2 regions of the Ornithinicoccus hortensis genome follow, and region 1 is predicted to be linked to the other one. Evidence: riboswitches for the same ligand, from Rfam matches in the RefSeq annotation. Region 1 holds a riboswitch; the other holds the start of a gene.
The links. A riboswitch is a leader RNA that binds a small molecule or an ion and turns the genes downstream of it on or off. The one in region 1 is predicted to bind FMN.
Positions count from the first base shown of each region.

Region 2: linked by a shared signal. The riboswitch ahead of ribD (bifunctional diaminohydroxyphosphoribosylaminopyrimidine deaminase/5-amino-6-(5-phosphoribosylamino)uracil reductase RibD) and the one ahead of pnuC (nicotinamide riboside transporter PnuC) in region 1 are both predicted to bind FMN.

Region 1 covers NZ_VFOP01000001.1:2,322,762-2,337,367, forward strand. The annotation lists gene FB467_RS10780 (ABC transporter permease) at 1-10, shown strand, start outside; gene FB467_RS10785 (ABC transporter permease) at 59-1,153, shown strand; gene FB467_RS10790 (ABC transporter ATP-binding protein) at 1,153-2,916, shown strand; gene fmt (methionyl-tRNA formyltransferase) at 2,927-3,868, shown strand; gene FB467_RS10800 (RsmB/NOP family class I SAM-dependent RNA methyltransferase) at 3,861-5,387, shown strand; gene rpe (ribulose-phosphate 3-epimerase) at 5,452-6,108, shown strand; FMN riboswitch at 6,148-6,278, shown strand; gene pnuC (nicotinamide riboside transporter PnuC) at 6,356-7,102, shown strand; gene FB467_RS10815 (PH domain-containing protein) at 7,112-7,594, shown strand; gene FB467_RS10820 (nucleoside/nucleotide kinase family protein) at 7,770-8,339, opposite strand; gene FB467_RS10825 (TIGR03085 family metal-binding protein) at 8,332-8,985, opposite strand; gene FB467_RS10830 (ABC transporter ATP-binding protein) at 9,110-11,047, shown strand; gene FB467_RS10835 (ABC transporter ATP-binding protein) at 11,113-12,855, shown strand; gene FB467_RS10840 (Trp biosynthesis-associated membrane protein) at 12,857-13,537, shown strand; gene FB467_RS10845 (HGxxPAAW family protein) at 13,633-13,839, shown strand; gene trpC (indole-3-glycerol phosphate synthase TrpC) at 13,882-14,606, shown strand, end outside.
Region 2 covers NZ_VFOP01000001.1:1,638,205-1,652,810, reverse strand. The annotation lists gene FB467_RS18950 (HNH endonuclease) at 1-782, opposite strand, end outside; gene FB467_RS07705 (vitamin B12-dependent ribonucleotide reductase) at 893-3,784, opposite strand; gene nrdR (transcriptional regulator NrdR) at 3,905-4,378, opposite strand; gene FB467_RS07695 (hypothetical protein) at 4,713-5,399, shown strand; gene FB467_RS07690 (hypothetical protein) at 5,420-5,665, shown strand; gene ribH (6,7-dimethyl-8-ribityllumazine synthase) at 5,687-6,154, opposite strand; gene ribB (3,4-dihydroxy-2-butanone-4-phosphate synthase) at 6,151-7,467, opposite strand; gene FB467_RS07675 (riboflavin synthase) at 7,464-8,081, opposite strand; gene ribD (bifunctional diaminohydroxyphosphoribosylaminopyrimidine deaminase/5-amino-6-(5-phosphoribosylamino)uracil reductase RibD) at 8,082-9,128, opposite strand; FMN riboswitch at 9,270-9,400, opposite strand; gene FB467_RS07665 (hypothetical protein) at 9,640-10,245, shown strand; gene FB467_RS07660 (hypothetical protein) at 10,401-11,135, shown strand; gene FB467_RS07655 (DMT family transporter) at 11,389-12,348, shown strand; gene FB467_RS07650 (class I SAM-dependent methyltransferase) at 12,370-13,764, opposite strand; gene FB467_RS07645 (alpha-amylase family protein) at 14,012-14,606, shown strand, end outside.

The sequences.
Region 1 (14,606 bases):
CAGGACGTGACCGCGGTGCCCGCCACGCCCACGACCCTGATCTGCCACGGAGGACACCATGAGTGACGACAACGACCGCCCCGACCAACCCGAGGGCGCCAACTTCCCGGACATGGACAGGCCCCACCTCCCCGGGAGCGAGGAAGAGGAACTCTCGCCCATCCTGGGACAACAGGACCCGGGCTCGCTCCAGCGCCGGGCCGGCTCCGGCACCGTGCAGGAGCTGTCGGTCGAGAAGGAGATCGACCTCTCCCAGAAGTCCTACTCCCAGGGACAGTTGATCCGCCGGCGCTTCTTCCGGCACAAGGCCGCGATGGGCTCCTTGGCCCTGCTCCTGTTCGTCACCTTCATGGCGTTCACCTCGATCGGCTACGGGCCGCTGCCGGGCTGGTGGGACAAGGAGTACACCGCCTCGGCCACCGTGGTCGACGGGGGCCGCTCGACGCTGAGCTTCTTCCCGCCGAGCTTCGGGGAGTACCCGTTCGGCCAGGAGGACACCGGCAAGGACTACTTCGCCCTGACCATGCGGGGCACCCAGATCTCGCTGTTCATCGCCTTCACCGTCGGGATCGTGACGACCGCCATCGGCACCCTGATCGGCGCCCTGGCCGGCTACTTCCGCGGTTGGATCGAGTCGGTCCTGATGCGGCTGACGGACCTGTTCATCGTGATCCCGATGCTGGTGCTGGCCGCCGTGCTCGGGCAGATGTCCGGTGGTGGCATCTGGCCCCTGACGATCATGCTGGCGCTGATCTCCTGGACCGGGCTCGCCCGGCTGGTGCGCGGCGAGGTCCTCTCGCTGCGCGAACGCGAGTTCGTCACCGCGGCCGAGGCGATCGGCACCAACTCGGGCCGGATCATCTTCAAGCACATCCTGCCCAACACGATGGGCACGATCATCGTCAGCGCCACGCTGACCATCGCCTCGGTCATCCTGTTGGAGAGCGCGCTGAGCTTCCTGGGGTACGGCGTCCAGGCGCCGGACACCTCGCTGGGCCTGTTGATCTCCACCTACCAGAACTCCTTCGGGTCCCGCCCGTGGCTGTTCTGGTGGCCCGGCCTGACCATCCTGGCGATCGCCCTGTCCGTGAACTTCCTGGGCGACGGCCTCCGTGACGCCTTCGACCCGCGCCAGAGCAGGAGTGCTGACTGATGACCGCAACCACCACCCCGCAGACCGAACCGGTCCTGGACTTCCAGGACGTCGACGTCCGGTTCGGCACCGAGTTCGGCACCGTCCACGCCGTCAAGGGCATCTCCCTGGACGTCAAGCCCGGTGAGGTCGTCGCCCTCGTCGGCGAGTCCGGGTCCGGCAAGTCGGTCACCTCGATGACCGCGATGCGGCTGCTCCCGCGCAACGCCCGGATCGCCGGCACCGTCATGGTGAACGGCAACAACGTCACCACGCTGAGCGAGTCCCGGATGCGCCGGCTGCGCGGCAACGACATCGGCATGGTCTTCCAGGAGCCGATGACCGCGCTCAACCCGGTGCTGACGATCGGGACACAGCTCACCGAGTCGCTGGAGCTGCACGGCATCGCCTCCGGCCGGGCCGCATTGGACCGCGCGATCGAGCTGCTCGGGATGGTCGGCATCCCCGAGCCGGAGCGGCGGGTCAAGCAGTACCCGCACGAGCTCTCCGGTGGCCAGCGCCAGCGCGTGGTGATCGCCATCGCGATCAGCTGCGACCCCAAGGTGATCATCGCCGACGAGCCGACCACGGCCCTCGACGTGACCGTCCAGGCCGACATCCTGGACCTGCTCCGCTCGCTGAAGGAGAAGCTGAACACCGGCATCCTGCTGATCACCCACAACATGGGGGTCGTGGCCGACATGGCCGACCGGGTCGCGGTGATGTTCAAGGGCGAGCTGGTCGAGCAGGGCACGGTCGACGAGGTGCTGCTCCGGCCGCAGCACGACTACACCAAGATGTTGCTGAACTCGGTGCCCCGCCTCGGTGGCGGCCGGGACCAGATGGGGATCAGCATCAAGGAGCGGGACGAGAGCTCCGACGACGAGCTCGCCATCGACCTGCGCAACCTGGTCATCGAGTACCAGCGGCTCGGCAAGCCGCCGTTCCGGGCGGTCGACGACGTCAGCTTCCAGGTCCGCAAGGGCGAGATCGTCGGGCTGGTGGGCGAGTCGGGTTCGGGCAAGTCGACGATCGGTCGCTGCGCGCTCGGCCTGATCCCCGCCGTCGGGGGCAGCTTCGAACTGCTCGGCAGCGACATCCGCGGGATGAACCGCGCCCAGCTCAAGGAGCTGCGCAAGCGGATCGGCGTCATCTTCCAGGACCCCGCAGCGTCGCTGAACCCCCGGCTCCCGATCGGTGAGTGCATCACCGAGCCGATGGTGGTGCACAAGGTCGGCACCAAGAAGGAGCGCGAGAACAAGGTCTACGAGCTGCTGGACGCGGTCGAGCTGCCCCGCGCGGTCTACAACCGCTACCCGCACGAGGTGTCCGGTGGCCAGCGCCAGCGGATCTCGATCGCCCGCGCGCTGACCCTGGACCCCGAGCTGCTGGTAGCGGACGAGCCGACCTCGGCCCTGGACGTGTCCGTGCAGGCCAAGGTGCTCAACATCTTCAGCGACCTGCAGCAGCGCTACCAGTTCGCCTGCCTCTTCGTGAGCCACGACCTGGCGGTCATCGACCTGCTGGCCCACCAGGTGGTCGTGCTCCAGAGCGGCAAGGTCGTCGAGGCCGGTCCGCGCGAGCAGGTGATGTCGAACCCGACCCAGGAGTACACCCAGCGGCTCATCGCTGCGGCGCCGATCCCGGACCCCATCCAGCAGCGGCAGCGCCGGCAGGAACGGCACGACCTGCTCCGCGACCTGGGTGACGAGATCGCCGAGCTCAAGGTCGAGGGCGAGACCTTCCACGACCAGTTCACCGGCGACGGGGAACTGAACGAGTGACGGGAGCCCGATGAGGGTCGTCTTCGCGGGCACCCCCGAGGCGGCCGTCCCGAGCCTTGCGGCACTCCTGGCCTCGACCCACGAGGTGCTGGGGGTGATCACCCGGCCGGACGCCCGGTCCGGCCGCGGGCGGACCCTGCACCCCTCCCCGGTGCGGGTAGCGGCGGAGGAGGCCGGGATCCCGGTGCTCACGCCGGCCTCGGCCCGGGACCCCGAGCTGCGGGAGACATTGGCCGAGTGGGCACCGGGGGCCTGCCCGGTCGTCGCCTACGGGGCGCTGATCCCGCCGGCGCTGCTGGACCTGCCCGCGCACGGCTGGATCAACCTGCACTTCTCCCTGCTCCCCGCGTGGCGGGGAGCGGCGCCGGTGCAACACGCGATCATCGCCGGGGACGAGGTCACCGGGGCCAGCACCTTCCTCATCGAGGAGGGACTGGACACCGGGCCGGTCTTCGGCACGCTGACCGAGACGATCCGCCCGACCGACACGGCACAGGACCTGCTTGACCGGCTCTCCGAGGCCGGGGCGGGCCTGCTGGTCGCCACGCTCGACGGGCTGGCGACCGGCCAGCTGACCGGTCGGCCGCAACCCGCGGACGGCATCAGCCTGGCCCCCAAGCTGGAGGTGGCCGACGGCCGGCTCGACTGGCACCGGCCCGCGTATGCTGTGGACCGCCTGGTGCGCGGGTGCACCCCCGCGCCCGGGGCCTGGACCACCTTCCGCGGCGAACGGCTCAAGGTGCACCCGGTGCGTCCCCTCGCGGTGGACGCGGACGACGCGGCGCCGCTGCTCCCGGGGCAGGTCCGGGTCGACAAGCGGTCGGTGCGGGTCGGCACCGGCGCCGGCGCGGTCGAGCTCGGCGACGTGCAGGCACCCGGCAAGCGGGTCATGGCGGCGCTGGACTGGGCCCGCGGCGCACGTCCCGGCCCGGAAGAGGTGCTCGGTGGCTGACCGACCCGAGCGCGGTCGATCCGAGCGCGGTCGACCGGAGCGGGGCCGCCCGGAGCGCGGCGGTGGGGGAGGACCGCGGCGCCGCGGTCCCCGACAACGGTCCGCCCAGCGCCCCGCGGAGCGGGCCAGGACCGCCGATCCGGCCCGCGACGTGGCCTTCCAGACCCTCACCGCCGTGTCCGAGGGCGCCTACGCCAACCTGGAGCTGCCCCGGCAGCTACGCCGGGCCGGGGTGTCCGGCAGGGACGCCGCCTTCGCGACCGAGCTGTGCTACGGCACGGTGCGGATGCAGAGGCTCTACGACGCGGTCATCGGGGCCGCGGGCAACCGTCCGGTCGACCAGATCGACCCGCCCGTGCTCGACGTGTTGCGCCTGGGGTGCCACCAGTTGCTGGCAATGCGGGTCCCGGACCATGCGGCGGTGAGCGCCACCGTCGCCCTGGCCCGCCAGCACGTGGGGGCCGGGGCGGGCGGCTTCGTCAACGCGGTGCTGCGACGGGTCAGTGAGGCCGACCCGGACACCTGGACCGAGCGGGTGACCGCCCCGCTGACCGACGAGGTGGACCGCCTCGCGCTGCGGGAGTCCCATCCCGGCTGGATCGCGCGGGCCCTGCGGGCGGCGCTGGTGGGCAACGCCGCTGCGACCCCTGGCACGGCCACGCAAACCCTGGCCGCGCTGCTGCACGCCCACAACACCCCGGGTCCGCTGACCCTGGTCGCCCGACCCGGCCTGGGCGCCGAGGACGAGCTGGGGGACGCCGGCGCGACGCCGGCCACGCTCGTGCCCACCGCATGGACCCTGCCCGGTGGCGACCCGGGCGGGCTGGCCCCCGTGCGGGACGGGCGGGCGGCGGTCCAGGACGCCGGCTCCCAACTCGTGGCGCTGGCCCTGGCCGGAGCGCCGCTGGACGGACCGGACGAGCAGTGGCTCGACCTGTGCGCGGGGCCCGGCGGCAAGGCGGGCCTCCTCGCGGCGGTGGCCGCCCAGCGGGGTGCCGCGCTGCGGGCGAACGAGGTGACTGCGCACCGGGCGGAGCTGGTCCGCAACACCCTGGGTGCCGTGCTGGCGAACGGGGGACGGGCGGAGGTGACCGTGGAGGACGGCCGCGAGGTCGGGGCCGCGGAGCCGGACCGGTACGACCGGGTGCTGGTGGACGCACCGTGCACCGGGCTGGGGGCGCTGCGCCGTCGCCCCGAGGCGAGGTGGCGCCGCACCCCCCAGGACCTCACCGCCCTCGGGCCGCCGCAACGCGACCTGCTCAGGTCCGCCCTCGCGGCGACCCGCCCGGGTGGGGTGGTGGTCTACGCCACCTGTTCGCCGCACCTGGCCGAGACCCACTTCGTGGTCAACGACGTGCTCAAGAAGCGCACCGACGTCACCCTGGAGGACGTGCGCCCGCTCCTGCTCGACCGGGCGGGGGAGCCGCTCCCGGGCACCGGGCCGGGCCCGTGGGCCCAGTTGTGGTCCCACGTGCACGACACGGACAGCATGTTCCTGGCGCTGCTGCGCAAACACTGAGCCCGGGGGCACCCTGCCCGCGGCGGGATCCGTGCCGGCTCTCGCTAGAGTGCGCCCTGTGAGCCTGCAGATCAGTCCCAGCATCCTGTCCGCGGACTTCGCCAACCTCGAGGCCGAGCTGCACCGGATCTCCGCCGCCGACTGGGCGCACGTCGACGTGATGGACGGACACTTCGTGCCGAACCTGACCCTCGGGCTGCCGGTCGTCGAGGCGCTGAGCAGGGTCAGCCCGGTCCCGTTGGACGCCCACCTGATGATCGAGGACCCCGACCGGTGGGCCCCGCAGTACGCCGAGGCCGGGGCGCAGTCGGTCACCTTCCATATCGAGGCGGTGGCCGACCCGGTGGCGACGGCGCGGGCGATTCGGGCAGCCGGTGCCCGGGCCGCGTTCGCGGTCAAGCCGGGCACCGCGTTCGAGCCGTATGCCGACCTGCTGGCCGAGGTGGACATGGTGCTGGTGATGACGGTCGAGCCGGGGTTCGGCGGCCAGGCGTTCATGACCGACCAGATGCCCAAGGTCAGCGCGGTGCGCGAGGCCGTGCGGCGACACGGCGGTGAGATCTGGATCCAGGTGGACGGTGGGGTGTCGGCCGACACGATCGGCACCTGCGTGGAGGCCGGGGCCGACGTCTTCGTCGCCGGTTCGGCGGTCTACGGGGCCGAGGACGCCGGGGCCGCGGTCGACCGGTTGCGGCAACTCGCCCTCGCCCACCAGCACTGACCGGCGGGCCGGTAGCGCTGTGGCAGAATGACCGCAGCAAAACGTGCTCCGGGGTCGGTGTAATTCCGAGCCGGCGGTGACAGTCCGCGACCCGGCCGCTGCCAGCGGCCGGTTGACCTGGTGAAATTCCAGGACCGACGGTGAAAGTCCGGATGGGAGGCAGCACGCGTCGCGAGGGTTGCCCGACGCCCCGGTGCCCAGGCACGACGGGGCCACCGGCCCCGTCCCGACCGGACCGAGGACCGCGGTGGACTTCTGGAACGACATCTTCTACGCCCAGCTCACCATCGCCGGGCACGACATCGCCTGGCGCGAGGTGGTCGGCAACCTGTTCGGCCTGGCCTCGGCGTTCGCCGGGATGCGGCGGCGGGTGTGGGCCTGGCCGGTGGGCATCATCGGCAACGCGTTGCTGTTCACCGTCTTCATGGGGGTCTGGTTCCACAACCCGCAGGAGCACTCCCTGTTCGGCCAGGCCGCCCGACAGGTCTTCTTCATCATCACCAGCGTCTACGGCTGGTGGCAGTGGAGCCGGTCCCGGAGGACCCGGGGGGCCGGGGGCCCGGCGATCACGCCCCGGTGGGCCACCGCGGGGGAGCGCCTGGCCTACCTGGGGGCCTGGGTCGGGGGCGTCCTGGTGCTGCAGTGGGTCTTCGCCCAGGTCGGCGCCGGCTGGCCCGCCCCCCGCTGGTACTACTGGACCGACGCCTGGATCTTCGTCGGGTCGATCATCGCCACCTATGCCATGGCCCGCGGCTGGACCGACTTCTGGCTGTGTTGGATCGCGGTCGACGTGGTCGGGGTGCCGCTGCTGTGGCACAGCGGCTACTACCCCTCCGCCCTCTGGTATGCCGGGTACTCGGTGTTCGTCACCGTCGGGTTCCTCATCTGGCGACGGGCCGCGATCGTGGAGGCCCCCTCCGGCGGCGGACCCAACCTGGCCGAACCCGCGCCGGCGGGCACCGCCGGCTCCGCGGGCGAGGACCGCACGCCGTAGCCTGGACCGGTGACCCCTGCCCCCTCCGCCCGCCCCAGTGGCGGGCGGCGCGACCCCTACGCCCCGTTCCGTCCCCGCCGCGGCCGGATCGTCGCGCTGGCCTGCGCGGTGGCTTTCGTCGCGGCCTTCGGGTACCTGGCCGTGGTGATCCCCTCCGAGGGCACCTTCGGCTGGGGTTTCTGGGACCGGGTGCTGCTGGTCCTCTTCGCCCTGGCGGTGGCGGCCGGGCTGTACCGGTATGCGGCGCTCCGGGCGATCCCCTCGCGCGAGGGGCTGCGGGTGGTCAACCTGGTCCAGACGCACGACCTGGAGTGGGCCCAGATCGCCTCGGTCGGCTTCTCCGGCGGCATGCCCTGGGTGGTGCTGGAGCTCACCGACACCGAGGAGGTGGCGGTAATGGCCATCCAGCGGGCGGACGGTGAGGTGGGCCGGGCGGAGGCGCGCCGCCTGAGCGCCCTCGTCGCGCACCACACGGGCGGTTCGCCGGGCTGACCCGCCGCCACCCACTGGTAAACGGTTCGGGGTACTGGTAGCACGCTCGACCATGCCACCAGTGCCCCGAACGTGCTACCAGTGGCGGGGCGAGCGCCGGCGTGTGGTCAGGGGCGCTGACACCACCCGCGACGCTCACATGCCAACGCCACCCACCCCGGGACGCGCGGCTGTCTCAGGCCGTGTCGAGCACCAGGTCGGCGACCTCCCGGGCGGGGTGCGCGGCGAAGACCTCCTCCTCCTGGTCGGCCCACTCGGCCCAGTGCGGGGCGAAGGTGTCCCCGTCGCGGGCCAGCGCGCGGCGCCGGCGCACCTCGGTCGGGGCCTCCAGCCAGACCCGCAGCGCATAGTCGGCCACGCAGTCCACGGCGAGCGCCCCGACGCCCTCGACGATGACCAGGTCGGCCGGTCGGACGGTCACCCACTCGGCGGGCCGTGCGGCCACCCAGTCGTAGCGGCGGTACCGGCCCGGTCGGCCGGCGACGAGGGGACGCACGAGGTCCGCGCAGACCCCGGGGAGCGCGGCCGCCAGGCCCTGCCACCCGGCATACAGGTCGTCCAGGTGCACCACCGTTGCCGGCACCCGGGACGCCAGCGCGGCGGCGAGGTCGGTCTTGCCGGACCCGCTCCGGCCGTCCAGCCCGAGCACCCGCACGCCGGCAGGGCCCGGCCCGCTCCGGGACAGTCGGTCGAGCACCCGGTCGGCCAGCCGGTCCGCAGGGTCGGGGGAGACCCCGTCAGCCACCTGCGCCTACCTGCGCCCGGTGGCTGCGCACGCTGGCGTCGTCCCCGTCGACCTGGACGTCTGCCACGGCGGTCCGTCCGGACAGGTAGAGCGCCAGCTCGACCGGCGCGCCTGTGAGGACCACGCTGCCCAGGCCGGTATCCCGGGCGGGCGGGCCCTTGACCGCGCCCCGGCCGTGGCCGGGGGCGACGAGGACGACACCGACCGGGGACCGGCGGACGAACAACCGGGCGGCCCGGCGGAGCTGGGACCAGACCGCCCGCGCGGTGGCCTCGTCCACCGGTGCGGCGCGCCAGCCGGGTTGGGCCCGGCGGATGTCCTCGTGGTGGATGACGAACTCGAGCAGGTCGGCCAGGTCGGCCACCGGGTCGAGGCGCGACGGCGCCCACACCGGGGGGCCGGAGGCCAGACGGTCCACGAGCTGCTCGAACGGCACGTCGGTGGCCAGTCCGGACCGGACCCGGTCCGCCCGGTCGGCCGTGGGCGGGAGCAGCCCGAGGACGGCGGCGTCCGGGCGGGACTCGCGGACCACCAGGTGCGCCACCAGCCCGCTCACCGGCCACGGCGGGCACAGGGTCGGGGCGTCGGGGCCGGTCTCGAGGGCGGTCTCGCAGAGGGCGAGTCGGTGCGTTCTGGCAAGGGGCATGGCACCCATCCAAGCATCGCGTGCGAAGATGCAGGACGCACCTGTTGGTCTGCGGGGCTCGGGGTGGGCCCCGTGCGTCGCGCGTGCCCGAACTCCCACCGTCCGTGGAAAGGACTGCTCCCTCGTGACCTCCGCACCGGGCACCCGCCCGCTCCGGCCGCCAGCGCCGACACCCGCCGTCCTGCGCCGCGGGCTGCGGGTGATCTGGACCGGCATCAAGCAACAGCGGGGCTGGTTCTCGGTCGCGGTGTGCGGCTCGGTGCTGTGGGCGGGAGCGACGGTCGCCACCGCGTGGGGGATCGGCTACGTCACCGACGGCGTGGTGACCCCGGCCGTCGCCGCCGGCAAGGTCAGCGCCGGGGGCCTGTGGACGATCTTCCTGGTGCTGGCCGGGATCCTGGTGGTGAACGTCCTCGGCGTCATCCTGCGCCGTGTCTACGCCACCGTCGCCGGCTTCAACCTGCAGGCCGCCTACCGGCGTCGGGTCACCCGGCAGTACCTCCGGCTCCCGCTCAGCTGGCACCACTCGCACCCCTCCGGGCAGCTGCTGTCCAACGCGCACAGCGACGTGGAGGCCACCTGGCAGGTGTTCAACCCGCTGCCGATGGCGATCGGCGTCCTCGTCATGCTGGTGATCGCCGGCACCCAGATGGTGCTGATCGACCCGTTCCTGGCGCTGATCGGCTTCCTGGTCTTCCCCGGGCTGTTCGCCGCGAACCTGGTCTTCCAGCGGGTGATGGCGCCCAAGATCACCCAGGCCCAGCAGTTGCGGGCCGAGGTGGCCGAGGTGGCGCACGAGTCCTTCGAGGCCGGCCTGGTCGTCAAGGCGATGGGCCGGGAGGAGGAGGAGGCCGACCGGTTCCGCCGGGTGACCAACGACCTGCGGGACAGCCTCATCCAGGTGGGGCGCACCCGGGGCACCTTCGAGCCGGTCATCGAGGCCATCCCGACGGTGGGCACCCTCGCGGTGCTGGCCGTGGGGACCGCGCAGGTGCGGGCCGGGCACCTGTCCGCGGCGGAGGTCGTGCAGATCGCCTACCTGTTCTCCATCCTGGCCTTTCCGGTCCGGTCCCTCGGCTGGGTGCTGGCCGAACTGCCCCGCACCGTGGTCGGCTTCAGCCGGGTCGACGCGGTGCTGCGCGCCCGCGGATCGATGGAGTACGGGACCGGTGAACTGGGGCGCGAGGGCGCCGCGCACTCCCGGACCGAGGCCGTGGACTACGCCTACGAGGACCGGGTGGAGCACACCGTGCTCGGCAGCGAGGAGGCCATCGCCGAGGCGGCCGGGGAGCACGACCCGTATGCCGGCACGCAGGGCACGTCCGAACGCACGCCGGCCATCCGGGGGGTCACCCTCGACATCCCGGCCGGCAGCACCACCGCGCTGGTGGGACCGACCGGGTCCGGCAAGTCCACGCTCACCAACCTGGTGCTGCGGCTGATCGACCCGGACTCCGGCACCGTGCGGCTGGACGGTATCGACCTGCGCACCGTGCGCCAGGGCGAGGTGCCCGCGGTGGCGACGCTGGTGGCGCAGCAGACCTTCATGTTCGACGACACGGTGCGCGACAACGTGGTGCTGACCGGGGACGGCGCGGACCGGCCGGACGACCAGCAGGTGTGGTCGGCGCTGCGGATCGCGCAGGCGGACCAGTTCGTCTCCGCCCTCCCCGAGGGTCTGGACACCGTCGTCGGGGAGCGCGGTGGCAGCCTGTCGGGCGGCCAGCGCCAACGGATCGCCCTGGCCCGCGCCATCATCCGCCACCCGCGGCTGCTCGTGCTGGACGACGCCACGAGCGCCGTCGACCCGGCCGTGGAGCAGGACATCCTGGGTGGGCTGCGCGAGGCCAGCGACGGGATGACCGTGCTGGTCGTCGCCTACCGGATGGCGACCATCATGCTGGCCGACCACATCGTCTACCTGGAGCGGGGCCGGATCCGGGACCAGGGCAGCCACGAGGAACTGCTGGGCCGGTGCCAGGGATATGCGGACCTGGTCACCGCCTACGCCCGGGAGGCCGCCCAACGGGCCGCCGTCGCGGCCAAGGAGGAGAAGGCGTGAGCAGCGCCCCGAAGACCGCCCCGGGCGGCGACACCCGGATCGAGAGCACCTCGGACCTGGGCACCATGGCGACTCTCCGGCGCGGCCTCGAGCTGTCGCCGGAGCTGCGCAAGGGCATCGGCGTCACGGCTCTGCTGGCGGTCATCACCACGGTGGGGCGCGTGGTCATCCCGTTCGTGGTGCAGCAGGTCACCGACCACGGCATCCTGGCCGAGGGCGGCCCGGACCTGCAGTTCGTGATCGTCGCGGTGCTGCTCGCGGCCGCCGTGGTGTCCGTCACCAGCTTCTGCCAGTTCCTGGTGAACTACCGGCTGTTCAAGGCGGCCGAGTCCGGGCTGGCGACGCTGCGGTTGCACGCCTTCCGGCACATCCACGACCTGTCGGTGCTCACGCAGAGCACGGAGCGGCGGGGATCGCTGGTCTCCCGGGTCACCAGCGACGTCGACACGATCTCCATGTTCGTGCAGTTCGGCGGGCTGATGCTGCTGATCTCGACCGCCCAGATCGTGCTGGCCACCGTGCTGATGCTGGTCTACAGCCCGATTCTGGCCGGGGTCGTCTACGCCTGCTTCCTGCCGCTGGCGATCCTGATCCGCTGGTTCCAGCCGATGCTCGGCCGCGCCTACGGCGCCGTCCGCGCCCGGGTCGGGGAGATGCTCGGCGCGGTGTCGGAGTCCATCGTGGGTGCCGTCACCATCCGGGCCTACGGGGTCGAGGACCGCACGGCGGAGCGGATCGACCGGGCCATCGAGAGCCACCGCAAGTCGGCCATCACCGCCCAGATCCGGTCGGTCACGGCCTTCGTGTCGGGGCAGGCCTTCGCCGGGCTCACCCTGGCCATCGTCCTGGTCGTCGGCACGGTGCTGGCCGTCGACGGTCGGGTCAGCCTCGGGGAGCTGCTCGCCTTCCTCTTCCTGGTCAACCTGTTCACCCAGCCGGTGCTGATGGCCACCGAGATCCTCAACGAGCTGCAGAACGCCGTCGCCGGGTGGCGCCGGGTGATCGGGGTCATCGACACCCCGGCCGACGTGTCCGACCCGGAGGACGGGGTGGTCCTGGACCGGGGCCCGATCACCGTCGACTTCGAGGACGTCTCCTTCGCCTACCCGGGCGGGGACACCGTGCTGGAGGACGTGACCATCTCCTTCGCCCCCCGCAGCCGGGTCGCCATCGTGGGGGAGACCGGCTCCGGCAAGACCACGATGGCCAAGCTGCTGACCCGGCTGATGGACCCCACGGAAGGGCGCGTCCTGGTCGACGGTGTCGACCTGCGGGACATCGCGTTCCGCTCGTTGCGGCGCCGGATCGTGATGGTCCCCCAGGAGGGCTTCCTGTTCGACCAGCCGCTGGTGGACAACATCCGGTTCGGCCGTCCCGAGGCCAGCGACGAGGACGTGCTGCTGGCGCTGACCGAGCTCGGCCTGGACGCCTGGTTGGAGACGCTGCCGCAGGGGCTGCAGACCCAGGTGGGCCAGCGCGGTGAGTCCCTGTCCGCGGGGGAGCGGCAGCTGGTCGCGATCGCCCGGGCCTACCTGGCCGACCCGGACCTGCTGGTCCTCGACGAGGCGACCAGCGCGGTGGACCCGTCCACCGAGGTGCGGATCCAACGGGCCCTGGAAGGGCTCACCCGGGGGCGCACGTCGGTGGCGATCGCGCACCGGCTGTCCACCGCCGAGGCCGCCGACGTGGTGGTCGTGGTCGACCGCGGCCGTATCGTCGAGGTAGGTCCGCACACCGACCTGGTCGGGCGCGGCGGCGTCTACACCCGGATGCACGCCTCCTGGGCGGCGCAGCAGAGGAGCGGATGAGATGAGGTCGCGGCTGGTGGCGCGGGGCTGGTTCCTCGCGGCGCTGCTCGGCGTCCTCGTCCTGCTCATCGGATCCGCCCGCCCCTGGGTGCACGCCCGCTCCGAGGACGCGGTCGTCGGCGCCGCGAGCCTCACCGTCACCGGCAGCGAGCTGAGCCCCGCCGTGCCGGCGGCGGCGCTGCTGGCCGGTGCCGCGGTGCTCGCCGGACTGGTGGGCTCGGCCGTGGTGCGCCGACTCGCCGGTGTGTGCCTGGTACTCGCGGCGGTGGTCGCCGGCGTCCCGGTCCTCGGCCTCCTGCGCGACCCGGCCGCCGCGGCCGGACCCGTGCTCGCGGAGCGGACCGCCATCACCGGCGCGGCCGAGGGGACCCGGCAGGTCCAGGCCGAGGTCACCTGGGTGGTCTACGCCGCCCTGCTCGCCGTGCTGTGCCTGGCCGTCGCGGGTCTACTCCGGCTGCTCCCGGTGGCCGCCGGTCAGCGGCCGGGCACCGTGGTCGGGGGCGGGGGACCCTCCGGGGACGGTGGGGAGAACCGCCCGGTCGCCGACCACGGGGACACGCCCCGGGACGGCTATGGCAGTGCCGCGTGGGAGCAACTGTCCGCCGGGGAGGACCCCACGGCCGACGGTCCGGCAGGGGAGGCCGGCGACGGACCCGGGGAGCAGGCTCCGCCCCGGGGCTGACGCCGCCCCGCCCATCGGCGAGGCCGGTGTGCCCCGGCCCTCCTGACCTGGCACAATGAGCACGCCCGCCCCACACCCCGAAGGAGCCCCCTGCCATGAGCGAATCCGGACACGGTCACTCGACTGCCGCCTGGACCGGAGTCACCGTGCTGATGGTGGCCGCCCTGGTGCTCGGGCTGGGCGTCCTGCTGAACCTGCCCTGGGCACTCTGGGTGGGGTCCGCGCTCGCGGTCGTCGGCGCCCTGGCCTGGTACGGACTGCATGCTGCCGGGTACGGCGAGGAGTGGGAGAGCAAGCACTGACCCGCCCGGTCCGTCCCCAGCCGGCCGGTCTAGGCTGACGCGGTGACGACCGTGCTCGACCAGATCATCGCAGGGGTCTTGGAGGACCTTGCCGCGCGACAGGACGCGCTGCCGCTGGCGGCCCTGCAGGACCGCGTCCGTGCGCTGCCACCGGCGCTGGACGCCGTGGCCGCCCTCGCACCCCGCCCCGGCATCCACCTGATCGCCGAGGTCAAGCGGCGCAGCCCCTCCAAGGGCGACCTGGCCCCGATCGGCGACCCCGCCGCACTGGCCCGTGCCTACCAGGAGGGCGGCGCGTCGGTGATCAGCGTGCTCACCGAACAGCGGCGCTTCGGCGGGTCGCTGGCGGACCTGCAGGCGGTGCGTGCGGCGGTGGACATCCCGGTCCTGCGCAAGGACTTCGTGGTCGAGGACTACCAGGTGTGGGAGGCCCGGGCGCACGGCGCCGACCTGGTGCTGCTCATCGTCGCGGCGCTGGACCAGGAGCGCCTCGTGTCACTGCTGGAGCTCACCGAGAGGCTGGGCATGGATGCCCTGGTGGAGTCGCACGACGAGGTCGAGGCCGAGCGCGCCGCCGCGGCGGGTGCCCGGATCATCGGCATCAACACCCGGGACCTGCGGACCCTCGACGTCGACCGTGCCACCTTCGCCCGGGTGGCCCCGACGGTCCCCGCGGGGGTGCTGCTCGTGGCCGAGTCCGGTGTCCGGGGGCCCGAGGACGTCGCGGAGTATGCCGGGGCGGGGGCCGGTGTGGTCCTCGTCGGGGA
Region 2 (14,606 bases), 680 kb from region 1:
CACCGCAGCAGGCCGTCGCGTTGGGATAGCTCACGGACGGCACCCTGCGTATTCCGGATGGAAAGGGGACCGCCAAATCCTGGCGGGGACCACACCTCGCCAGGGCCGCCGACGAGACGCACTGAGACTCCACCCATCTCGAAGTCCTGCAGCGACTCGAGACTCAAGGGTTCACTGCCGTCGTGGCTTCGAGCGCTGAGCCACTCCATGACGATTTTGCGACGATCCAGGTTCTCGGAGATTGAGAGTTTGGGCGCAGCCGACTCACGACCGCGGGAGCCCTCAGCAACGATCGGAGCGGAACTGACTTCTCGACTGACGGCCGGTTCTACGGCCAGGAGGCGGAAGACCACTACCTTCCGGATCTCCCCGTTCCGGTCAGGCGCATCCTCAAAACGCCATGGGTCGTCTGGGTCGATGTAGAACTCACCGACGTAGCGCTGGAGCTTGCCGCCAGATCGTTTTCGGCTAGCCACTTCGAACAGGCGCAAGGCCCGCCCTTCGCTATCGTGTCTGAGGATCGCTCCGTTACCTGCCGCCCCGGGGTCCTGGTCACCTACCTGACCTTCCCCGGTGTAGTGAAAGACCTCCCTCTCCGACCGATCCCAACCGTCATAGTTGTAACCGTGCTGTTCGCCTTGGCTTGGGTCGGAATACACCATGACGTTCGCGGTACTTCGAGAGGGCTCGATGCCGCCGAAGATCGATCCGCCATACAGGTCCTTGACCTCCGAGCGGGTGGTGAGGTCACCTGGCTCGAAGGTCCATGACTCATCCGCCATGACCGGAGCTTAGTCATCGCGACGTGACGTCGCCTGCTTCTAGGTATGCACCGCGAGTCAGCGAAGGGCCCCACCGGCAGAGCGGTAGGGCCCTTCGCTGAACTGCTAGGTCAGCTGCAGCCGCTGGTGCTCCCGCAGCCTTCGCACACGTAGCAGGACCCGGCAGGGCGCATCTTGGTGCCGCAGGTCATGCAGATCGGGGCGTCGGCGGACTTGCCCTGGAACTGCTCGAGCAGCTCTGCGGAGGAGTGCACGGTCGGCTCGGTGACCCGGGCCGAGGCGGCGCCCGCACCAGACTGGTCGGCGATCTCCTCGACCTTCTCCTGGCGCTTGCTGGCCGGGGCCGGGGACTGGCTGTAGGACTCCAGCTCGTCCTCGAGGGACTCCTTCTCGTCGCCGGACTCGTCGGCGAGGTAGGACCCGGTCTCCAGCTCGCGGGCCCGCTCCTCAGCCGTGTGGATGCCCATGAAGCTGCGGGTGTCGAAGTCCATGTAGTCCAGCGCCAGCCGGCGGAACACGTAGTCCATGATCGACTGCGCCATCCGCACGTCCGGGTCGTCGGTCAGGCCAGCCGGCTCGAACCGCAGGTTGGTGAACTTCTCCACGAAGGTCTCCAGCGGCACGCCGTACTGCAGGCCGATCGAGACCGCGATCGAGAAGGCGTCCATCACGCCGGCCAGGGTCGAGCCCTGCTTGCCGAACTTGAGGAAGATCTCGCCCAGGTCGCCGTCGTCGTAGGTGCCGGCGGTCAGGTAGCCCTCGGCGCCGCCCACGGCGAAGGACGTGGTCTGCGAGGTGCGCCGCTTCGGCAGCCGCTTGCGCACCGGACGGTACTCGATGACCTTCTCGACCTTGGCCTCGGACTCGATGGACTCGTCGTCCTTCTTCTCGTCCTTCTTGCCGTCCGAGAGCGGCTGACCGACCTTGCAGTTGTCCCGGTAGACGGCCAGCGCCTTGAGGCCGAGCTTCCAGCCCTGCATGTAGACGTCAGCGATCTCCTCGACCGTGGCGCTCTCCGGCAGGTTGACCGTCTTGGAGATGGCACCGGACAGGAACGGCTGGGTGGCGGCCATCATCCGCACGTGGCCCATCGGCTTGATCGCCCGGGCGCCCATCGCGCAGTCGAAGACCTCGTAGTGCTCCGGCTTCAGGCCCGGCGCATCGATGACGTGGCCCTTGTCGGCGATGAACTCCACGATCGCCTCGATGGTCTCCTCGGTGTAGCCGAGGATCTTCAGCGCCCGCGGGATCGTCTGGTTGACGATCTGCATGGAGCCGCCGCCGACCAGCTTCTTGAACTTGACCAGCGAGAAGTCCGGCTCGATGCCGGTGGTGTCGCAGTCCATCATGAAGCCGATGGTCCCGGTCGGGGCCAGCACCGACGCCTGGGCGTTGCGGTAGCCGTTCTTCTCCCCCACCTTCACCACGGCGTCCCACGCCTTGGTGGCGGCCTTGTGGACGTCGGCGTCCATCCCGTGCAGGGTGCGGATCTCGTCGTTGGCGGCCTGGTGCTTGCGCATGACCCGCTTGTGGGCGTCGGCGTTGCGGGCGTAGCCGGCGTACGGCCCGACCACGGCGGCCAGCTCGGCGGAACGCTTGTAGGCGGCGCCGGTGAGCAGCGAGGTCAGCGTCGCGGCGAGCGAGCGGCCACCCTCGGTGTCGTAGCCGCGACCGGTCGCCATGAGCAGCGCGCCCAGGTTGGCGTAGCCGATGCCCAGCTGACGGTAGTTGCGCGTGGTCTCACCGATCGGCTCGGTCGGGAAGTCGGCGAAGCAGATCGAGATGTCCATCGCGGTGATGACCAGCTCGGCGACGGCCTGGTACTTCTCAACGTCGAAGGTGTTGTCGTCGCGCAGGAACTTCAGCAGGTTCAGGCTGGCCAGGTTGCACGAGGAGTTGTCCAGCGACATGTACTCCGAGCACGGGTTGGACGCGGTGATCCGGCCGGTCTCGGGGTTGGTGTGCCAGTCGTTGATGGTGTCGTCGTACTGGATGCCGGGGTCGGCGCACTCCCAGGCGGCGACCGCCATCTTCTGGAACAGCTCGCGGGCGTCGACGGTGTCGATGACCGAGCCGTCCATCCGGGACCGCAGGCCGAAGTCGCTGCCGTCCTCGACGGCCTTCATGAACTCGTCGGTGACCCGGACCGAGTTGTTGGCGTTCTGGTACTGCACCGACACGATGTCTGCGCCGCCCAGGTCCATGTCGAAGCCGGCGTCGCGCAGGGCGCGGATCTTGTCCTCCTCGCGCGCCTTGGTCTCGATGAACTCCTCGATGTCCGGGTGGTCCACGTCGAGGACGACCATCTTGGCCGCGCGGCGGGTGGCGCCACCGGACTTGATGGTCCCCGCGGACGCGTCGGCGCCACGCATGAAGGAGACCGGGCCGGAGGCGGTGCCGCCGGAGGAGAGCAGCTCCTTGGAGGAGCGGATACGGGACAGGTTCAGCCCGGCGCCCGAGCCGCCCTTGAAGATGAAGCCCTCTTCCTTGTACCAGTTCAGGATCGAGTCCATCGAGTCGTCGACCGACAGGATGAAGCACGCGGAGACCTGCTGCGGGCTCTTGGTGCCGACGTTGAACCACACCGGGGAGTTGAAGCTGAAGATCTGGTGCACCAGGGCATACGTGAGCTCGTGCTCGAAGACCTCGGCGTCCTCGTCGGTGGCGAAGTAGCCGTGCTCCTTGCCGGCCGCCGTGTAGGTCAGCACGACCCGGTCGATCAGCTGCTTGAGGCCGGTCTCCCGGGCGTCGGTGCCGACGGCCCCGCGGAAGTACTTGGTGGTCACGATGGTGGAGGCGTTCGCCGACCAGAAGTCGGGGAACTCCACGCCGCGTTGCTCGAAGATCGTCTCGCCGGTCTTCCAGTTCTGCTGGACGACGTCACGCTTCTCCCAGGTGACCTCGTCGTAGGGGTGAACACCGGGCGTGGTGTAGATGCGCTCGATCTTCAGACCCTTGCCGCCCCGCCGCGAACGGGATCGTGCCCCGGCCGTCTCCGTCATGAGCTACTCCTTGTGACTCGTACTTCGTGAACTGGTGTCTGCATCTTCAAATCCTGCTGGCAGCCTCGCACAACCGTCTGACAGACCACCGCTGACCTGCGGTGATCCGTCAGGGCCGCGCTACGGCATGCCCCCTGCTGGCGCCGCGTCCCGCTCGGTCCGCAGCAGCGTGATGGCCGCCTCGAAGTCCTCCAGGGAGTCGAACGCCTGGTAGACGCTGGCGAAGCGCAGGTAGGCGACTTCGTCGAGGCAGCGCAACGGGTCCAGCACCGCCAGTCCCACCTCGTGGGCGTCGATCTCGGCCTGCCCCATCGCGCGGATGGACTCCTCCACCTGCTGTGCCAGCACCTGCAACTGGTCCTCGGTCACCGGTCGGCCCTGGCACGCCTTGCGGACGCCGGCCAGCACCTTCTCCCGACTGAACGGTTCCGTCGCTCCGGACCGCTTGGTGACGGCCAGGGTGGCCGTCTCCACGGTGCCGAACCGCCGCCCGCACTCGGGGCACTGACGCCGCCGGCGGATGACCGTACCCTCCTCCTGCACCCGGCTGTCCACGACGCGGGAGTCGGTATGCCGGCAGAACGGACAGTGCACGACTCCTCCTTGCGTGACGGGTCGGGTGGGGACGAAGTTGGGGACGTCCTGTGGAGAACGTGTGGGCAACGGTGGTTCAGCTGTGCACAACATGTGGACGAACCACATCTGTGTAACTACTAGATATAGCGATCCTAGGCACGACCCGTCACTAGATGCAACACCCTGGAGGTCAGGTTTCTGCCGGGTTGTGAACGTCGCAGGTCAGCCCACATGACGCGCCGCCGACCCCCGTTCCGGGACCGGCGTGTCCCCCGGAACGGTCGCCCCTGCGCACCCACCGGAGACCGGCAGAACTGGACTTTCCCGACCGTCGCGGGTTGGATCCGTGGGTGTGACCCGGCGTATCGCACGCCTTCTCCTCGTCCTGGTGCCCCTGGCCGCGTGCAGCCGGGAGGCAGAGGGCGGACCCGAGGATTTCCGGGCCCGCGCCGCCAGCCACTGCACGGAGGTCGTGAACGACCACCTGCTCCTGGAGCCCGGGCAGGACGGTGTCGAGGTCCTCGCGGCCGCCCTCGGGGACGAGGAGCCCACACCCGAGCAGATCAGCGATTGGTCCGCCGGTCTCCAGGAGGAGGTGGACCGGCTCGGGTCCATCCGGGAGGCGCTTAGCGAGTTCTCCCCCGACGACCCGGACGAGGACGCCCACTGGCAAACCGTCGTGGCCGGCAGCGATGCCGAGGCCGAGGCGCTCCAGGCCCGCCAGCAACTCCTCGAGGAGGCCTGGGACGAGGTCAAGGACCGGTTCGAGCCCAGGCCGGCACCCTCCGATGACGTGGAGGACGCGCTGGCCGCGCTCGGCCTGGGGCGGACCGACTGCCACTGGGTCTACGCACCGGCCGTCGTCGAACCCGGGTCCGAGGACTTCGTCCGTGACGTCACCACGACCTGCACCGACATCGCGAACCGGCGGCACGCGGCCGGATACAGCCAGGACGCCGACGTGGCCTCGACGTGGTCATGGCGACCTTCCAGGACGGCCCGCCAGACGACCTCCCCGCCGAAACGACGGACGCGCTGAACCGCCTCCACGACGAATGGGTGCAGACCGTGGACGACCTCGAGTCGGTCGACGCCGCGAGCGCCAGCGACCCTGGAGCGTGGACCGCCACCCTGGAGGCCGCGCGCGAACGGGTCGGGATCTCCGGCGACCGGGCAGCGGCCGCGGAGTCCGGTGACCAGGCTGCGATCGCCGAGGCCTTCGAGATCGGCCGGGGCGACCACCCCGGTCCGGCGTTCGCGGAGCTCGGTCTCGAGCAGCGCAGCTGCGCCGGCCTGCAGTTCTAGCGATTCACCGAGACCCCCGGGTCAGGCCCCGCCCAGGGCCGCCGCCGTGGCGATCGCGGCCGTCGCCGCTTCGTGCCCCTTGTCCTCGACCGACCCAGGGAGCCCGGCACGGTCCAGCGCCTGCTGCTCGTCGTCGCAGGTGAGCACGCCGAAGCCGACGGGCACACCGGTGGTCACCGCGACCTGGGTCAGCCCCCAGGTCGCCGCCTGGCAGACGTAGTCGAAGTGCGGCGTGCCACCGCGGATCACCACGCCCAGGGCGACCAGTGCGTCATACCGCTGTTTGGCCAGGCGCGCGCAGGCGACCGGCAGCTCGAAGCTGCCCGGCACCCGCACCACGTCCACCCGGTCGACCCCGGCCTCGGCGAGCGCGCGCTCCGCCCCCGCCAGCAGGCCGCCCATCACCTCCTGGTGCCAGGAGGCGGCGACGACCGCCACCCTCATCCCGCTGCCGTCGACGTTCACCGTCGGTGCGCCGTGCCCGCTCATCCGGTCCTCCTGGTCAGTGCGGCCACCGGGACCGCGTGTTCATGGTCGTCGTGGTCGTGGTCGCTCCGGGTGTCCACGGCGCCGGGGATCGAGACGTGCCCCAGCCGGGTCCGCTTGGCGTGCAGGTATCCCGCGGCCTCGGGGACGGGCGGCGTGTGCGAGGCGAGCACGTCGGCCACCGTGAGGCCGGCGGCCTGCAGCGCCGCCACCTTGTCCGGGTTGTGCGTGATCAGCCGCAGCGTCCCGATCCCGAGGTCGGTGAGGATCGCGGCCGCCGCGCCGTACTCCCGCGCGTCGACCGGCAGGCCGAGCGCGGTCTGGGCGTCGACGGTGTCCACGCCGGTGTCCTGCACGGCATACGCGCGCAGCTTGTCGACCAGGCCGATCCCCCGGCCCTCGTGTCCGCGCAGGTAGACCACGACCCCACCCTCGTCGGCCACCCGCCGCAGGGCGTCGTCCAACTGGGGGCCGCAGTCGCAGCGCCGCGAGCCGAAGGTGTCCCCGGTGAGGCACTCGGAGTGCACCCGGACGAGCGGCGCGACCTCACCCGCGCCGCGCGGGGAGACGAGGGCGACATGCTCGGCCCCGGTCGTGGTGTCCCGGTAGCCGTGCACGGTGAACAGTCCGTGCGCGGTCGGCAGCTGTGTCGTCGCCGCCCGCCGCACCCGCTGGTGCCGGCGGCGCCAGGCGATCAGCTCGGCGATGGTGATCACCGGCAGGTCGTGGGCCTCCGCGAGGGCGTGCACGGCCGGGCCCCGCAGCGGCTCGCCCGCGTCGTCGACGAGCTCGGCGATCGCGCCGACAGGGGTGAGGCCGGCGGCGGTGCACAGGTCGACCGCGGCCTCGGTGTGGCCGGGACGCTCCAGCACCCCACCCGCCCTGGCCCGCAGCGGCACCACGTGGCCGGGCCGGATCAGGTCCTGCGGCCCGGTCGTCGGGTCGCCGAGCAGCCGGATGGTCCGCGCGCGGTCGGTGGCGCTGATCCCCGTGGTCACCCCGTCGGCCGCGTCCACCGTGATCGTGTATGCCGTCCGCAGCGGGTCCGCGTTCTGCGTCACCATGAGCGGGAGCTCGAGGCGGTCGGCCCACTCGGCCGGCATCGGGGCGCAGACGTAGCCGGAGCTGTGCCGCACGGTCCAGCCCAACCACTCGGTGCTGAGCGTCTCGGCAGCCAGGATGACGTCGCCCTCGTTCTCCCGGTCGGCGTCGTCGAGCACGAGCACCGGCCGGCCCTGCCGCAGCGACTCCAGCGCCGCCCCGACCGCGGCGTCCACGGAGTCCTGCTCCGTCGGGACCGGCTGGAAGGCGTTCACGAGGTCACCCCCACCGGCTGCCCCACGCGGTCGCCCAGCAACCGCTCGACATACTTGGCCAACACGTCCACCTCCACGTTCAGCCGCTCCCCCACGGCACGGCGGCCCAAGGTGGTCACGGCCAGGGTGGTCGGGATGAGGGAGACCTGGAAGGTGTCGTCGGTCACCGCCGAGACGGTGAGCGAGACCCCGTCCAGGGTGACCGAGCCCTTGTGCACCACGTAGCGGGCGATCTCCGGCGGGAGGGCAAGTGTGACCACCTCCCACCGCTCGCCCGGTTCCCGGGCCAGCAGCGTCGTGGTGGTGTCGACGTGCCCCTGGACGACGTGCCCGCCGAACCTCCCGTCCGAGCGCAGCGCCCGCTCCAGGTTCACCGGTGCCCCGGGGTCGAGGTCGCCGAGGGCGGTGTGCGCCAGCGTCTCGGCCATCACGTCGGTGCTGAACTCGCCGTCACCCACCTCGGTCACGGTCAGGCAGACGCCGTTGACGGCGATCGAGTCGCCGTGCCCGGCGCCCGCGGTGACCAGGGGGCCGCGGATCCGGAGCACGGCCGAGTCCCCCAGCTCGGTGCGGGCGACGAGCTCGCCGAGCTCTTCCACGATTCCGGTGAACATCTAGATCTCCTTCTGGGTGCCGACAGGGCGGGCGGTGAATCGGATGTCGGGGCCGACGCGGCGCAGGTCGGTGACCTCCAGGCGCGCGATCCCGTCGATGGTCGTGATCCCCAGGTCCCCCACGGCGGCCGGTCCCGCCCCCAGCAGCGCCGGCGCGAGGTAGCTGACCACCTCGTCGATCAGCCCGGCGCGCCAGCAGGCGGCCGCGAGCGTGGCGCCCCCCTCGAGCAGCACCTGGCGGACCTGGCGCGCGTGCAGGGCGGAGAGCGCCTCCGCGGGGTCGTGGGTGGGCAGGCGCAGCGTCTCGGCCTGGCCGTCCAGCAGGCGGGCGCCCTGGGGCAGGTCGCGGTGCCCCACGACGACGCGTAGCGGCTGGCGCTCCCGGAGGGTGCCGTCGTCGTGCCGGGCGGTCAGCGACGGGTCGTCGGCGAGCGCGGTCCCGGTCCCGACCATGACCGCGCCGGACGCCGCACGCAGCTGCTGCGCGTCCGCGCGGGCTTCCGGGGAGGTGATCCAGGCGCTGCTGCCGTCGGCCGCGGCGATCCGCCCGTCGAGCGTGGTGGCCATCTTCCAGACCACCCGGGGGCGGCCGTGCCGCACCGCGAAGCTGAAGGCGGCCACCAGCTGCTCCGCCTCCTGCGCGAGTTCGGCACCGACGGCCGCTGCTCCCTCGCTCACCCGCACCCCGTGCCCGCGCAGCACCTGCGCCCCGCCGCCGGCCTCCGCACTGGGGTCGGACACGGCATACACGACCGCTGCCACTCCGGCGTCGAGCAGGGCGCGGGTGCACGGCGGGGTGCGCCCGGTGTGCGAGCAGGGCTCGAGGGTGACGTATGCCGTCCCGCCCCTGGCCCGCTCCCCCGCCTGCGCCAGCGCGACGACCTCGGCGTGCGGGGTGCCCGCTCCGGCGTGGTGGCCCTCCCCGACGACCTCGCCGGCGGCGTCCAGCACGACCGCACCCACCCGCGGGTTGGGGTCGGCGGCGGGGCCGCGCAGCGCAGCGCGCAGCGCGCGGCGCATCGGCTCACGGTCCACCGTGCTGGTCATCGGAAGGTTCACTCCCTCTCGCTCGGCCACTGGCTCGAGCTCCGGGAGGATGGGCGACCGGCCTCGGGGTGCGCGTGGACCAACGTCGGAGTCCGACGTCGGCCACGGTCTCCCGGACCGTGCCTGGACCTGCGGTGCAGGTCACGCGCTGCCTACCATCCGGACTTTCACCGTCGGTCCTGGAGTTCCACCAGGTCAACCGGCCGCTGGCTGCGGACGGGTCGCGGACTATCACCGCCGGTTCGGAATTACACCGACCCCGGAGCGCGTGCGGCCAGTATGCCCCGTCGTGCCGGGAACCGGAAGCCCGGCCCCTCCCGGTGGCCCCCACGGACGGCCGCGGCGGACGGTGTCAGGAGCGGTCCCGGGGACCGTCCGTGATCACCGGTCGGAGATCTCTTACGGAATCTTTACCTGTGGAAAACTCCCATCCGGGCCGATGGGCGACCACACTGGCAGGACCCGGGACCGCGGGGGCACTGCGGTCCGAACTGAGATCCGGGAGGGTCCCGTGAAACGAACAGTGCCGTTCGTCCTGATCGGCGTGCTTGCCGTGGCCGGCTGCAGTGGGAATGACGAGCCGGCCCCGATGCCGACGCCGGAAGATTCGTTGACGACTGTTACCGCCGTCCCGCCCGCAGACGACACCGAGCAGACGACCGATGCGCCGGCCGACGATGACCCCACGACCTCGGCACCCGACGATGCAGAGGAGACCACTGAGACGGGAGACATAGAGTCCGGCGCCACGGACGCCGTGTACGAATACGTCTCCACCCTGAACGAATTGAGCGAGCATCCGCAGTCTGGGGTCTTAGAAGCCCTCTCAACCGCAGACTGCGAAACCTGCCGTAACTTCGAGAACGGGATCGATGAACTGGTGTTGAATAACCACCACACCGAAGGGGCGATCGCGGAACTCTCAGATGTGGACGTACTGCGACTGGCGGACAACGTCCAGGTCTCGGGCCGTCTCAACCAATTGGGCGCAAGAGTGTTGGACAACGATGACGGCGTTGTGCGCGACTCGGCCGATCCAACTTCCCTGAACGTGATGTTCGTTGTCGTGCAGGAGGGCGATGCCTGGCTCGTCGATAAGATCCAGGTCGCACCATGAGATTCCTCCAAATCGTGGCGATCTCGATCCTGCTTCCGATCGCAGGGTCACCTTGGGAACCAAACTGTCCGATAGAAGATCTCGAGAAGTGCATCGGCGAGGGCGACGGTGTCTATGTTGGCTTAACGCTCGCCGAAACCACGTCACTCTCCCAGGTGTACCCGGAGGAGAATCCTGGCCCCAACCCCGAGCTCTGGTACGAGTACGCAGCGGTCGTGAGCTGCGTCGGCAACACCCCCGAGAACCCCGAACTGGTCCGGTGCGTCAGCGCGGAGCAGTACTGCCGGGACGTGCAGCCACAGAGCGAGGGCCCCCTGTCACTGCTCTACCGCCGGGAGGCCGACGACGGCGGCCCGTTGACGCCCTGGCAACACTTCAGCCACACCTGCTACACGAGTCATGTCCCGCCGCGGTCCGGCGCCGAGGTCGAGCTGACCGAGGCGATGATCATCGAGCAGTTCCACCGCACGGCCTTCGCGCTCCCGACCGCGTCGCTCCAGCCGGAGGACAACCGGGCGCTGGTCAACCTCCCGGTCTACTTCGCGCTCGAGTGGCCGGAGGAGGGGTTCGAGCCGGGTGAGGTCGACACGACCACGATCGTGGGGCACGAGGTGCGCATCCGTCCCGTCTTCCAGGACGCCACCTACTCCTTCGGTGACGGGACGAGCGAGGGACCGACGGCATCGATGGGCGGCACCTATCCCGACGGCGACATCACGCACGAGTACGCCTCCTCGGGCGAGGTCGGTCCGAGCATCACCGTGACGTACGGGGGTGAGGTCAGTGTGGACGGTGGCGGCTGGTCCACGATCCCCGCGACGATCGAGATCTCGGGCCCGGCCCAGCCGTTGGAGGTCCTGACCAGTCGCAACCGGCTGCGGGGCGACTGACCCTTCGCCGGAGTCCCGGGTCCCCTGCAGCACCGGTCGGGATAGGGCGGGAGGTCGCCGCGCCCAGACCGCGGTTGGGTAGCATCACCGTCATGCACCGCACGCGCATCATCACCCCGCCGGTCCGCTCCTGAGCAGAGCCCGACCGGTCCACGCCCCACGGCGGGCGTGGTGACCTGACGTCGAGCGTCACAGCGCTGTCGGTCTCTGCTCCTCGCGGTCCCAGCCACCTCGCACCGTCGGAGCATCCCCCATGACCTTCCGTCCATCCTCACCTTCAGCACGCACAGCACGCGACCTCACTCCGCAACCCACGACCTCCGGGTTCGGTCTCCTCGTCATCGCCGGCCTCCTCTGGGGCACCGGTGGTGTCACCGGCGCCGCCCTCGCCGACGCCACCGGCCTGGGCGGACCAGCGGTCGCCACCTACCGGATCGGACTCGGTGGCCTGCTGCTGGTCCTCGTCCTCCTGGCGCAGCGACGCCGGGTGCCCCGGGGGCGTCCCGCTGTCACCCGGATCCTGCTGACCGGCCTGCTCGCGGCGCTCTTTCAGGGCTGCTACTTCGCCGGGGTGCAACTGGCGTCGGTGAGCATCGCCACGCTGATCGCGATCGGCTCGGCCCCCATGGTCGTCATCCTGACCCAGTCGGTGCGGCAGCACCGGCTCCCCACGGTGCGCCAGCTACGACCCGTGGTGCTCGGCATCACCGGCCTGGCGGTCCTCGTCCTCGGCCCAGGTGGCGGGGACCGCGGGCCGGACCTGCTGGCCGGCACCGCGCTGGCCCTGGCGGCCGGGGCGGCGTTCGCCATCTTCACCATGCTCGGGGCCCGGCGCCATGTGGGCACCGACGCCCCGATGGTGACCGGCTACGGGTTCCTCGCCGGCGGAGTGATGCTCGCCGTCGTCACGGTGCCGTTCAGCCCGATGACCTTCGCCCCGACGGTCAAGGGGCTCGGGCTGCTCACCCTGCTCGCCGTCGTGCCGACCGCACTTGCCTACACGGTCTACTTCCGCGGCCTGCCGCACGCAGGCGCCGCCACCGCGACCGTGGTCGCACTGCTCGAGCCGCTCACGGCCACGGTGCTGGCCGTGCTACTGCTCGGTGAGCCGTTAAGCCTCCCGCTCGTGCTCGGCGGCGCACTGCTGCTCAGCTCGGTCCTGGACGCACGCCCGCGGGTGCCCAACGAGCACCCGGCCCCGCACCAGCGGTAACAGGACCGCGACGACCACCGCTCAGCGCAGCCAGCCCAGCCGCCGCACGCCGAAGCGGACGGTCGCCCCCTGCTCGACCTGAGCGTGCAGCTCGAACGCGTCGGCGGTGCTGACATCACCGACCTGCGCCTTCCGGAAGTAGGTGCCGCTGCGCCGCTCCTCCAGCATGAACGTCGGGTGCTTGCTCTTCGGGCGCTTCGTCATGTCCCACTTCCAGCGGGCCACCCGCGTGCCGCCGGCGTAGAAGTCGGCATAGAACGCGACCACCCCGTCGATGTCGAGCGGGTCGAGCTCGAACCGGACCCCGCGGACACCGGTGCAGCGGAACTGCATACCCGCGTAGTGCCCCTTCGCCCCGCGCAGCGCCGGGACCCTGCGCAGCGGTCCCCGCCCCAGCCGGCCCAGGTTCGCGGCCAGCGCGGGGTCGGCCTCGGCCGTGGCCTCCAGGTAGGCCCCCCGCTCGTTGCGCTCCGGGTCGGCCGGCCGCACCCGGTGGGAGGTCAGCCGCCGGTTCCAGCGCGACTCCACCGGCTCCACGTCCACGTTGTCCACGCGCATCGGCCACTCGGGCGGGGCCTCCAGGTCGGCGACCAGGTCCGGCACCGCGGCCGCGGCCAGCGCCGAGCGACCGCTGCCCCGCGGGTCGCGGCTGGCCAGCACGAAGACCCACGTGTTGGCGAGCGGCTCGACGTGGTGGACCGTCAGGCCCGCGGCGGCCAGCATGTCGCGCACCCGGGCGGCGCCGAACATCGCGACGTGTCCCCAGATGGTCTCCAACCGGCCTCGCAGCGGGACCGAGACCAGCAGGTCGGTGCCCTCCGGCAGCGCGTCGGCCAGCGCCTTCAGCCCGGCCTCGGGGTCGGGGACGTGCTCCAGCACCTCGCAGCAAACCAGCAGGTCGGTGCCGTGGTCGGCGACCACCTCACGGGTGAGCTGGTAGAGGTCGCCCTGCTCGGCGGTGGCCCGGTCGGCGAAACCGTTCGCGGCGAACATGGCGTTGGCCGCCCGGACGTTGCCCGCCTCCAGCTCGATCCCCCGGTAGCCCCCGATCCCCGCGTCGCGCAGCAGCATGGTGGCCAGGAACCCGCGGCCGATGCCGATCTCCATCACCCGCTCCCCCGGGCGCACCAGGGCGCAGGTCCACGCGAACCGGGTCAGGTTGCCCGGCGACTCGTACATCGCCCGCTGGAAGGCCGACAGCCCCTCGGTCGGCGGCAACGGCGTGTATGCCGACGCGCCCCGCTCGGTCGACCGTTCCCACCGGGGCGCGAACACCGTGCCCGTCCGGGCGGGGCCCAGCCGCTCCATCACCTCGACGAGCTCCCAGCCCTGTCGCACCAGCGCCTGCTCCCACGGATGCTGACCCTGCCCCTCGGCGGGGCCGTCGACCCCCGCGACGACGTCGTTCCCGTCCATGCCCCGCTCCTCACCGTTGTGGTGGGCGTCAGGTTACCCACGCTGGCTGCGCGCACGCGGCAGGCGCCGGTATGCCGAACGCGTGGGTCGGCATACCGGCGCGGCGTGACCACGGGATCGGTGGAGGTCCGGTTGCTGCCGGCCGGCTCCCCCGTCCTGCCGATGGTGCGCGCCCAGGTAGCCCGGCTCGACCGTGAGCTGGGCCTGCCCCGGACCTGACGCCCCCTGCCACGGGAGGTGGCGCCCTATGCTGACGGCCAACGACGCGCCGGCATACGGTCGGCACGGGGACGGAGGTGCCGTGGGCTGGGTCGAGCACGCGATCTGGTGGCACGTCTACCCCCTCGGTTTCACCGGTGCACCGATCCGCCCCGAGCACCCCGGTGACGCACCGGAGCGGGCGCCGCGGCTGCGCCGCCTGCTCCCCTGGCTCGACTACGCCGTGGACCTCGGGCTGAACGGCCTGCTGCTCGGGCCGGTCTTCGCCTCCGCGAGCCACGGCTACGACACCCTGGACTACCGGCGGATCGACCCGCGCCTCGGCGGCGACGCCGACTTCGACGACCTGGTCGCCGCCTGCCGCGAGCGGGGACTGCGGCTGGTCCTGGACGGGGTCTTCAACCACGTCGGCCGCGATCACCCGACCCTCACCCGGGTGCTCGCGGAGGGTCCGGACTCCCCCGACGCCGACCTCTTCGCGATCGAGTGGGACGGCGCCGACGGTCCGCGACCGGCCGTCTTCGAGGGTCACGGCGGCCTGGTCGAGCTGGACCACCGGAGCCGGCGCACGGCCGAGGAGGTCACCGGCGTCATACGGCACTGGCTCGACCGCGGGGCGGACG